One region of the Mesorhizobium sp. Pch-S genome, then DNA from elsewhere that is predicted to be linked to it. Evidence: riboswitches for the same ligand, from Rfam matches in the RefSeq annotation. Region 1 holds a riboswitch; the other holds the start of a gene.
The links. A riboswitch is a leader RNA that binds a small molecule or an ion and turns the genes downstream of it on or off. The one in region 1 is predicted to bind thiamine pyrophosphate.

Region 1 (5,246 bases):
CCTTCCATCCGGCAGGTGGGGCTGTGCCATTCCGTCCAGGGCACCGCCTATGAGCTGTCGCGCGATCTCGATATCCCGGTTTCGGAAATCCGCTATCGCGCCGCCGGCATCAACCACATGGCGTTCTTCCTCACCTTCGAGCATCGCCTGGCGGATGGCAGCTACCGCAACCTCTATCCCGACCTGGTGCAGGGCTATCGCGAAGGGCGCTTCCCGAAACCGAGCCATTGGAACCCGCGCTGTCCGAACAGGGTCCGCTATGAAATGCTGACGCGGCTCGGCTATTTCGTCACCGAAAGCTCCGAACACTTCGCGGAATACACGCCCTATTTCATCAAGGACGGCCGTGCCGATCTCATCGAGAAATTCGGCATCCCGCTCGATGAATACCCGAAACGCTGCGTCGAGCAGATCGCCCGCTGGAAGGAGGAATCCGGGACGCTGACCGGCGCCGATACGATCGCCATCAAGGAGAGCCACGAATATGCCTCCTCGATCATGAATTCGGTCTGGACCGGCGAGCCGTCGATCATCTACGGCAACCAGCGCAACAACGGCTCGATCACCTCGCTGCCGGCCAATTGCGTCGCGGAGGTACCTTGCCTCGTCGATGCCAACGGCATCCAGCCAACGCTCATCGGCGATCTTCCGCCGCAACTGACTGCGCTCATCCGCACCAACATCAACGTCCAGGAACTCACCGTTCGGGCGCTGACCACCGAAAACCGCGACCATATCTACCATGCGGCGATGATGGATCCGCACACGGCGGCCGAGCTCGATCTCGACCAGATCTGGAACCTCGTCGACAGGCTGATCGCGGCGCATGGCGATTGGCTGCCCGCCTGGGCACGCGGCTGAGCGCCCGCCAGATGGCGGGCAATTCGCAAGATAACCGGAGCAACAGTTCGACCCCATGACTTTTCTCAGGATCGATCACGTCACCAAGCAGTTCGGCTCCCTTCAGGTCGTCAAGGGAGTGTCGATCGAGGCCACGAAGGGGGAATTCGTCGTCTTCGTCGGCCCCTCGGGCTGCGGCAAGTCGACCCTGCTTCGCATGATCGCCGGCCTCGAGGAGACCAGCGAGGGCTCGATCTCGATCGACGGCGAGGACCTGACCCATGCCGATCCGGCCGATCGTCATGTCGCGATGGTGTTCCAGTCCTACGCGCTCTTCCCGCACATGTCGGTCTTCGACAACATCGCCTTCGGCATGCAGATCAACAAGGTGCCGAAGGCCGAGATCAAGGCACGCGTCGCGGAGGCCGCCCGCATCCTGCAGATCGAACCGCTGCTCGACCGCAGGCCGAAGCAACTCTCCGGCGGCCAGCGGCAGCGTGTCGCCATTGGCCGCGCCATCGTGCGCAAGCCCAAGATCTTCCTGTTCGACGAGCCTCTCTCCAATCTGGACGCCGAGCTTCGCACCCAGATGCGTGTCGAAATCGCCAAGATCCATCGCGAGATCGGGGCGACGATGATCTACGTCACCCACGATCAGGTCGAGGCCATGACGCTGGCTGACAGGATTGTCGTTCTGCGCGGCGGGCTGGTGGAACAGATCGGCACCCCCATCGATCTCTATGACAATCCGGCCAATCTCTTCGTCGCCGGCTTCATCGGCAGCCCGCGAATGACGTTGCTGTCGGGAACCGTTGAAAGCTCCTCGGCGCATGGCATTCAGGTCGCGTGTCCGGCCTTGTCCCGGCCGCAGTCCATTGCCGGACCCTTTGCGCGGTTGCCTGAAGCAGGCAGCCCGGTCACGCTCGGCCTGCGCCCGGAAACCATCAGGATCGATGCCGCGAATCCGGTGTTCAGCGCCAGGGTGGAAATCACCGAAAATCTGGGCGGCTCCACGCTCATCTACGCCGTGACCCAGGACGGCACCGCGCTGATCGTGCCGGCGCAGGAGCGCACGTCGGTTCGTTCCGGCGATACCTTGCCGCTGGCGTTTTCCACAGCCCCGCATGTGTTCGATGCCGAGGGAAAGAACCTGCGTTTGCCTTAGGTGGAGACCGGCCGGCAAAGGCCTCCTCGCATCTCCCGCTCACACCCCTGTTGACAAAAAGGGCGCTTGAGGTTCACCCTTGAGGCTCACCAGGGGGGTCCCGACAAGGGGCTGAGATACTGCTGTAACGCGCAGTGACCCGTTGAACCTGATCCAGTTCATACTGGCGTAGGGACGGTGGGAACGCTTTGCGGGCCGGCATTTCCGGCTTTGGTTATCGGGCAGGATGCCCGTATTCCCTTCAGCCAGGCGTCGCTTCCTCCTCACTGCGTGGACTGGGTCTCCGTCACTCGAGGAGGCTCGCACATGAATATCCATACCCCGACCGTCACCGTTGGCGAATTGCCGGCATCGCGCAAGGTCTACAAACCGGGCGTCATCCATCCCGGCCTGCGCGTGCCGATGCGCGAGATCTCCGTGCATCCGACTGCCGGCGAGCCGCCGGTCACGGTCTATGATTCCTCGGGGCCCTACACCGACACCAACGTGCAGACCGATATCGAGCGCGGCCTGCCGCGCCTGCGCGAAGAATGGGTCGTCGCGCGCGGCGATGTCGAGCGCTACGAGGGTCGGCTGGTCAAGCCGGAGGACAATGGCTTCGTCTCCGGTGAGCGGCTGACGCCGGAATTCCCGGTGCGCAACCAGCCGTTCCGGGCTAGGGGCGGACGTGCCGTCACCCAGCTCGCTTACGCCCGCGCCGGCATCATCACGCCGGAGATGGAATTCATCGCCATTCGCGAAAACCTCGGCCGCCAGGCGGTGCACACCAAGCTGCAGCGCGATGGCGAGAGCTTCGGTGCGGCGGTCCCCGACTACGTCACGCCGGAGTTCGTGCGCGACGAGGTTGCGCGCGGCCGCGCCATCATCCCGGCCAACATCAACCATCCGGAAGCCGAGCCGATGATCATCGGCCGCAATTTCCTGGTCAAGATCAACGCCAATATCGGCAATTCGGCCGTCACCTCGTCCATGGCCGAGGAGGTGGAAAAGATGGTCTGGGCAACCCGCTGGGGCGCCGACACGGTGATGGACCTTTCCACCGGCCGCAACATCCACAACATCCGCGACTGGATCCTGCGCAATTCGCCGGTGCCGATCGGCACCGTGCCGCTCTACCAGGCGCTGGAAAAGGTCGGCGGCGTTGCCGAGGATCTCTCCTGGGAGGTGTTCCGCGACACGCTGATCGAACAGGCGGAGCAGGGCGTCGACTATTTCACCATCCATGCCGGCGTGCGGCTGCCCTACATTCCGCTCACCGTCGATCGCGTCACCGGCATCGTCAGCCGCGGCGGTTCGATCATGGCCAAGTGGTGCCTCTACCATCACAGGGAAAGCTTCCTCTACGAGCATTTCGAGGAGATCTGCGACATCTGCCGCGCCTATGACGTGTCGTTCTCGCTGGGCGACGGGCTGCGGCCCGGCTCCATCGCCGACGCCAACGATGCCGCGCAGTTCGCAGAGCTGGAGACGCTGGGCGAACTGACGCAGATCGCCTGGGCCAAGGATTGCCAGGTGATGATCGAGGGTCCCGGTCACGTGCCGATGCACAAGATCAAGGAAAACATGGACAAGCAGCTCGCCGTCTGCGGCGAGGCGCCGTTCTACACGCTCGGGCCGCTCACCACCGATATCGCACCCGGCTATGACCACATCACCAGCGGCATCGGCGCTGCCATGATCGGCTGGTTCGGCACCGCCATGCTCTGCTACGTCACGCCCAAGGAACATCTCGGCCTGCCCGACCGCAATGACGTGAAGGTCGGCGTCATCACCTACAAGATCGCCGCCCATGCCGCCGACCTCGCCAAGGGCCATCCCGCCGCCAAGGTCCGGGACGACGCCTTGTCGCGCGCCCGCTTCGAGTTCCGTTGGGAAGACCAGTTCAACCTCTCGCTCGATCCCGAAACAGCGCGCGCCTTCCACGACGAGACCTTGCCCAAGGAAGCGCACAAGGTGGCGCATTTCTGCTCCATGTGCGGGCCGAAATTCTGCTCCATGCGCATCTCGCACGACATCCGTGCCGAGGCACAGAAGGAAGGCATGGCAGCGATGGCGGAAAAGTTCCGCGTCGGCGGCGATCTCTATTTGCCGCTCGATTCCGTCGACATCGTCGACGTGGCCGCTTCCGTCGAAGCTACGGAGGCGGGGGCCGACCAGCCATGAAAGCGCTGGTCAAGGGAGCCGGCGTCGCCGGACTGACGCTGGCCTACGAGCTGGCGTCGCGCGGCGCCGACGTCACCGTCATCGAAAAACGGCATCGCCTTGCCGGCAGCGCCTCCTGGGCTGCCGGCGGCATGCTGGCGCCGTGGTGCGAGCGCGAGAGCGCGGAAGAGGCGGTCGTCACGCTGGGGCGCCTGGCGCTCGACTGGTGGGACACCGTGCTGCCGGGCCATGTCGTGCGCACCGGCACGCTGGTGGTGGCGCCGGCACGGGATGCCGGCGAGCTCGACCGTTTCGCGCGGCGCACGACAGGGTACTCGACGATCGGCGAAGAGGCCGTTGCCGCGCTCGAACCGGATCTCGCCGGCCGGTTCCGGCGCGGGCTGTTCTTCACGCAGGAGGCACATCTCGATCCGCGCCGCGCCCTGGCGACCCTCAGGGACAGGCTGCTCGGGATGGGTGTGCGCTTCGAATTCGGCTATGGCGCGGTGCGGGTGCCGGAGCCGGTCGACATCGAGGCCGATTGCACCGGCATCGCGGCAGGCGTTCCGGGCCTGCGCGGCGTACGCGGCGAGATGCTCCTGCTGCATGCGCCGGATGTTTCACTGGCGCGCCCGGTTCGGCTGCTGCATCCGCGCTTTCCGGTCTATGTCGTGCCGCGCGCCGATCATCTGTTCATGGTCGGCGCGACGATGATCGAAAGCGACGCCAATGACCCCGTCACCGCGCGCTCGATGATGGAGCTGCTCGGTGCCGCCTATGCGCTGCACCCGGCGTTCGGCGAGGCCGAGATCGTCGAGGCCGGTGTCGGCGTGCGCCCGGCCTTTGCCGACAACCTGCCGCGCGTCAGCCGCGAAGCCAACCGGGTCTCGATCAACGGCCTCTATCGCCACGGCTTCCTGCTGGCGCCGGCCATGGCAAGGCAGGCGGCCGATCTGATCTTCAAATCGCAAGGGGAGCTCGCCCATGCGGCTCATCATTAACGGCGAGAGCCGCGAGGTCGACGCCGGCACGCTGGCCGCACTGCTCGCCGAACTCGACTACGAGGGCGGCTGGCTGGCAACGGCGCTCAACGGCGAAG
Region 2 (5,246 bases), 1.8 Mb from region 1:
GCGCGAAACAAACCAGACCCAGCAGCAAAGCCAGTCCCGCGGCGTCGGCGGTACGATAGCTGCCCATGCGGGCGAGCAGAAGATAGGGCAGCGTCTGCAGGGAATCCGAACCGAACAGCGCGATCACGCCGAGATCGCCGAGCGACAAAGCCATGGCAAAGGCAAAGGCAGTGGCAAGCGGTCGTTGCAGCACGGGCCAATCGATCAGCCTCAAGCGGGCCCAGCCCGTGATGCCAAGCTGTGCGCAAAGCCGCTCATGCCGTTCGCTGGCCGCATCATAGGCTGGGCGAATGGCACGCAGGGCGAAGGGCATTGCCATGATGGCGTTCACCGCAACGACCATCACCGGAGCAATCGCGAAAGCGTTGCCGACATGACGCAGCAGCAGGAACCAGCCGGCGCCGATGACGATCGGTGGCACGACCAGCACGAAGCCGGCCCCGGTATCGGTGGCATATTCCAGCAGCGACCGACCACCGGTTCTGCCGCGCCGAGCGGCCAAGCCATGTCGCGCCATAGCCAGGGACAGGGAAAGGGCTGTCGCAAGCAGCGCCGACAGGAATGCGAGCGTCGCGCTCGTGGCGGTGGCCCGACGCACGGCCTGTTCGCCGATGAGGCGGACAAGGTCTGATTGCAGCCCGGCGGCTATGGTCGCCATCATCGGGCCTGCGACGAACGACAAGGCAAGCATGATGAGCAAGGTGTTCAGAGCCGTCTCGCTGCGACCGATCGAAAGGTAGCGGCGCGGGGCCACGGAAAGACCGGTCTCGGCGGTCGTGTTGGCGCCGAGGCGAGAGAGCAGGGCGACAACGGCGAAAGTCAGCAGGACCTGCAGCAGCGTCAGCGCCACCGCGCGCGCTGGATCGAAATCGAAGCGCAACGCCTGATAGATGGCGACTTCCAGCGTGGTTGCGCGCGGCCCGCCGCCAAGGATCAGCACAATGGTGAACGAGGTGATACACAACATGAAAACCAGACCGGCGACACCGGGAAGCGCCTGTCTCAGCGCCGGCCATTCGATGAAGCGGAAGGCAGGGCGCGCGCCCATGCCGAGTTGGCTGGCCAGCCGCCATTGATCCGCCGGAACGGTCTGCAACGCTTCGAGGAATAGGCGCACGCAGAGTGGCAGATTGAAGAAGACATGGGCGACAAGGATGCCGGAGAGGCCGTAGATGCCTGGCCAATCCTCGCCTGTGACCCTCGTCAGGAAAGGCGCGAAATAGCCGGCGCGGCCATAAAGGGCGAGAACCCCGAGCGCGGCGACGATGGCGGGCAGCGCCAGAGGCACAGCGAACAGTTGCAGAATGAAGTTGCGGCCGAAAAAGCCAGGGTGACGCGCCAGTGCCCGCGCCACGAACAGTGCCGGTACGACCGACAGACAGGTCGACAGCACGGCCTGCCACAAGGTGAAGCGGACGATGCGAAAGAGATAGGAATCGAAAGCGGCTGCCGCCCCTGAAAAATCGCCGGCACTTTCGATGGCAAGGCCAAGGAAAGCGCCGCCGATCAGGATGGCGACAAAGACAAGCGCAGCCACTCCCGCACCGACACGTCTGTCGCGCAATGCAGTGGAGTGCGCAGCCTGAGACAATGGATTCGCCCGTCGTTCCTACTTGCTCATCACGTTGAGCCACTCATCCACCCAGGCTTTACGGTTTTTCGCAATCTCCTCGGGGCTGAAAGCCAGGGTCTTGGTCGGCTTCACCAGTTTGTCGAACGCCGGATCGAGCGGCTTGTCCATCTTGCCGGCCGGGAACATCCAGTTGGTTTCCGGGACGACATCCTGGAATTTCGGGCTGGTCATGAAGGCCATGAACTTCCCGGACAGCGGATTCTTGGCGCCGGTGGTGGTGATGCCAGAGACCTCGACCTGAAGGTAGTGGCCCTCGGAGAAGGACGCTGCCTGGTAGCGATCGGTCTTTTCAGCGATCATATGGTAGGCGGGCGAGGTGGTGTAGGACAGCACCATCGGCGCTTCACCCTTGGTGAACAGGCCGTAGGCCTCACTCCAGCCCGGCGTCACGGTGAGCACGCGGTCCTTCAATTTCGCCCAGGCTTCCGGCGCCTTGTCGCCGTACACCGAGCGCACCCACAACAGCAATCCAAGGCCGGGCGTGGAGGTGCGTGGATCCTGGATGGCGATCTTCTGGGTGGGATCGCCTTCGACAAGATCCTTGAGGCTGGCCGGCGGTGTCTTCAGCTTCTCCGTGTCGTAGACGACGGCAAAATAGCCGTAGTCATAAGGAATGAAGGTGTCGTCGTTCCAGCCGCCCGGCACGTCGAGTGCCGCCGTCGTGCCATGCGGGACGAACAGACCGCTTGCCTTGGCATCCGCGGTCAGGTTGGTGTCGAGCCCAAGCACGATATCGGCCTTCGTGGCAGCGCCCTCCAGCTTGACCCGGTTGAGCAGGGCGACGCCGTCCGCAACCGAGACGAAATCGACCTCGCAGTCGCAGTCCGCCTCGAACGCCTTCTTGACCTGCGGGCCTGGACCCCACTCGGCGGTGAAGCTCTCATAGGTGTAGATGGTCAGTTTTTCTTTCGCCGTTGCCGGCAAGGTGGCGGCAGCCAAAGCGAGAGCGGAAATCAGGGCAGACAGAGTTTTGCGCATCGGCGCCTCCTTCACTTCGTGACAAGGGAACCGGCGCTTTGGCTAAGCGTCTAATCCCTCCGCCGGTACAAACCGGATCAGGTTCAGCGGGTTGGCTTTTCGCCTCTCAGCCAGGTCGCGAAGCCGCGATCGGGCACCCCGTTAGAGCGGCTCGAGACATAGAGCGGGCTACGATGGCGCGCAAGCGTTAGTTTGCCGGGACAGATCGGGGCCGGGTGCAGGTTCTCGCGCGCACTTCCGTTTCGGCATGGGGGCTGGTAAGGGCGACGCCCATGAGCACTTTCACCCTTCTGCTTGGCGGCGAGGTCATCCAGACGCCGCGGCTCGAAGCCCAGGTCGCCGGTACCCGCGTGATCGCGGCCGACTCCGGTATCCGGCATGCGGACTTGCTGGGGCTTACGCCTGAGCTGTGGGTCGGAGATTTCGATTCCGCGCCGGCCGATCTGCCGCCGCATCTGGCACAGGTTCCGCAGGAGCGGTTCCCGGCCGAGAAGGATTCCACCGACGGCGAACTCGCTGTTTCGATTGCACTCGACCTGGGCGCCAGGAAACTGAACCTTGTCGGCGCCTTCGGTGGTGCCAGGGCCGATCATGCCTTCCTGCATCTGGCATTGGCGCTCAGCCTGGCCGAACAGGGAACCGACGTGCTCCTGACCAGCGGTGCGCAGGAGGGTATTCCGCTTCTGCCCGGCAAGACAGCGACCTTCGACTATGCCGAAGGAACGCTGTTTTCCGTGCTCGGCTTCTCGAAACTCACCGGGCTTACGATCAAGGGCGCCAAATGGCCGCTGAATGCGGTGGAAATGCCTTTCGGTTCGTCGCTCACCATTTCCAATGCCGTGCAAGGCAAGCTCGAAATCGCACTCGGCAGCGGCCGTGCGCTCCTGCTTGCCCATCCTTACCCACTTCCCGAAAGCTGACATGGCGCCACCCCTTCTCAATCTGACTGGTATCAAGCTGACCTTCGGCGGCACGCCCCTGCTGGATGGTGCCGAACTCGTGGCAGCTCCCGGGGACAAGATCGCGCTGGTCGGCCGCAATGGTTCCGGCAAGTCGACATTGCTCAAGATCGCTGCCGGCATGATCGAGCCGCAGGATGGCGAGGTGTTCCGCCAGCCGACGGCAACCGTGCGGTACCTGCCGCAGGTTCCCGACATGGACGGTTTTGCCAGCGTGCGCGCCTATGTCGAAGCAGGACTGGGACCGGCCGACGATCCATATCGCGCGACCTACCTGATGGAACATCTGGGGCTCACCGGCGAGGAGCGTCCTGCCGATCTTTCCGGCGGCGAAGCGCGCCGGGCCGCATTGGCCCGCGTCATGGCGCCGGAACCCGACATCCTGCTGCTCGACGAGCCGACCAACCATCTCGACCTCGCCGTCATCGAATGGCTGGAAGAGGAACTGGCGCGCACTTCCTCAGCCTTGATCGTCATTTCCCACGACCGTCGTTTCCTGCAGCGCATCTCGCGTGCCACGGTCTGGCTCGACCGCGGCCAGACGCGCAGGCTGGACAAGGGCTTCGGCCATTTCGAGGAATGGCGCGACCAGGTTCTGGAAGAGGAAGAGCGCGACCAGCACAAGCTTGGCCGGCAGATCGTGCGCGAGGAACATTGGCTTCGCTACGGTGTGACGGCGCGGCGCAAGCGCAACATGCGCCGGCTGGGCGAATTGCAGTCGATGCGCCAGCGCTTCCGCAGCCATCGCGGCGCGGAAGGCACCGCGACGCTGGTGGCCAGCGACGCAGCGGAATCGGGCAAGCTGGTAATCGAGGCCAAGAACATCGAGAAGAGCTTCGGCGATCTCACCGTGGTGAAGGATTTTTCGACCCGTATCCAGCGCGGCGATCGTGTCGGTCTGGTCGGTGCCAACGGCGCCGGCAAGACGACCTTGCTGAAGATGCTGACCGGGGAGATGAAGCCTGATGCCGGCACGGTGCGCCTGGGGGTGAACCTCGAGATCGCCGCGCTCGACCAGAAGCGCGAGGCCGCCGATCCGGCCGAGACGTTGTCGCATTACCTTACGGATGGGCGTGGCGAAAACCTCGTCATCAATGGCGAGCAGCGCCATGTCGTTTCCTATATGAAGGACTTCCTGTTCAAGCCGGAGCAGGCACGCACCCCGGTGCGCGAACTTTCCGGTGGCGAACGGGCACGGCTGCTGCTGGCTCGTGTCCTGGCGCGGCCGGCCAATCTCCTCGTGCTGGACGAACCAACCAACGATCTCGACATGGAAACGCTGGAACTGCTGCAGGAACTGGTGGCGGGTTTTGCCGGCACGGTCATCCTGGTCAGCCACGATCGCGATTTTCTCGATCGCACCGTCACCAGCGTGATCGCGCCTGACGGCGGCGGCCGTTGGGTGGAGTATGCCGGCGGCTATTCCGACATGCTGGCGCAGCGCGGCGGCACCAAGCTCGAGGATCGCAAGGCACGCAACGGCCAGTCCGGGGAGACGAAGGCAGAGAAGCAACGTGCGGAGGCACCGAAAGAAGCAGCCAGGAAGCTCTCCTTCAAGCAGAAATTCGCCTTGGAGACTCTACCGAAGAAGATCGAGGCGGTGACGGCATCGATCGCCAGGCTGGAAAACAACATCGCCGATCCAGCCTTCTACGAGCGCGATGCGGTTGGCTTCC

Region 2: another riboswitch for thiamine pyrophosphate. It lies ahead of thiB (thiamine ABC transporter substrate binding subunit); the one in region 1 lies ahead of thiC (phosphomethylpyrimidine synthase ThiC).

Annotation. Positions count from the first base shown of each region.
Region 1 covers NZ_CP029562.1:1,059,888-1,065,133, reverse strand. Annotated here, with positions in the region: gene C1M53_RS04935 (alpha-glucosidase/alpha-galactosidase) at 1-861, shown strand, start outside; gene ugpC (sn-glycerol-3-phosphate ABC transporter ATP-binding protein UgpC) at 917-2,005, shown strand; TPP riboswitch at 2,087-2,198, shown strand; gene thiC (phosphomethylpyrimidine synthase ThiC) at 2,312-4,168, shown strand; gene thiO (glycine oxidase ThiO) at 4,165-5,148, shown strand; gene thiS (sulfur carrier protein ThiS) at 5,132-5,246, shown strand, end outside.
Region 2 covers NZ_CP029562.1:2,873,969-2,879,214, forward strand. Annotated here, with positions in the region: gene thiP (thiamine/thiamine pyrophosphate ABC transporter permease) at 1-1,591, opposite strand, end outside; gene thiB (thiamine ABC transporter substrate binding subunit) at 1,610-2,611, opposite strand; TPP riboswitch at 2,649-2,762, opposite strand; gene C1M53_RS13370 (thiamine diphosphokinase) at 2,884-3,531, shown strand; gene C1M53_RS13375 (ABC-F family ATP-binding cassette domain-containing protein) at 3,533-5,246, shown strand, end outside.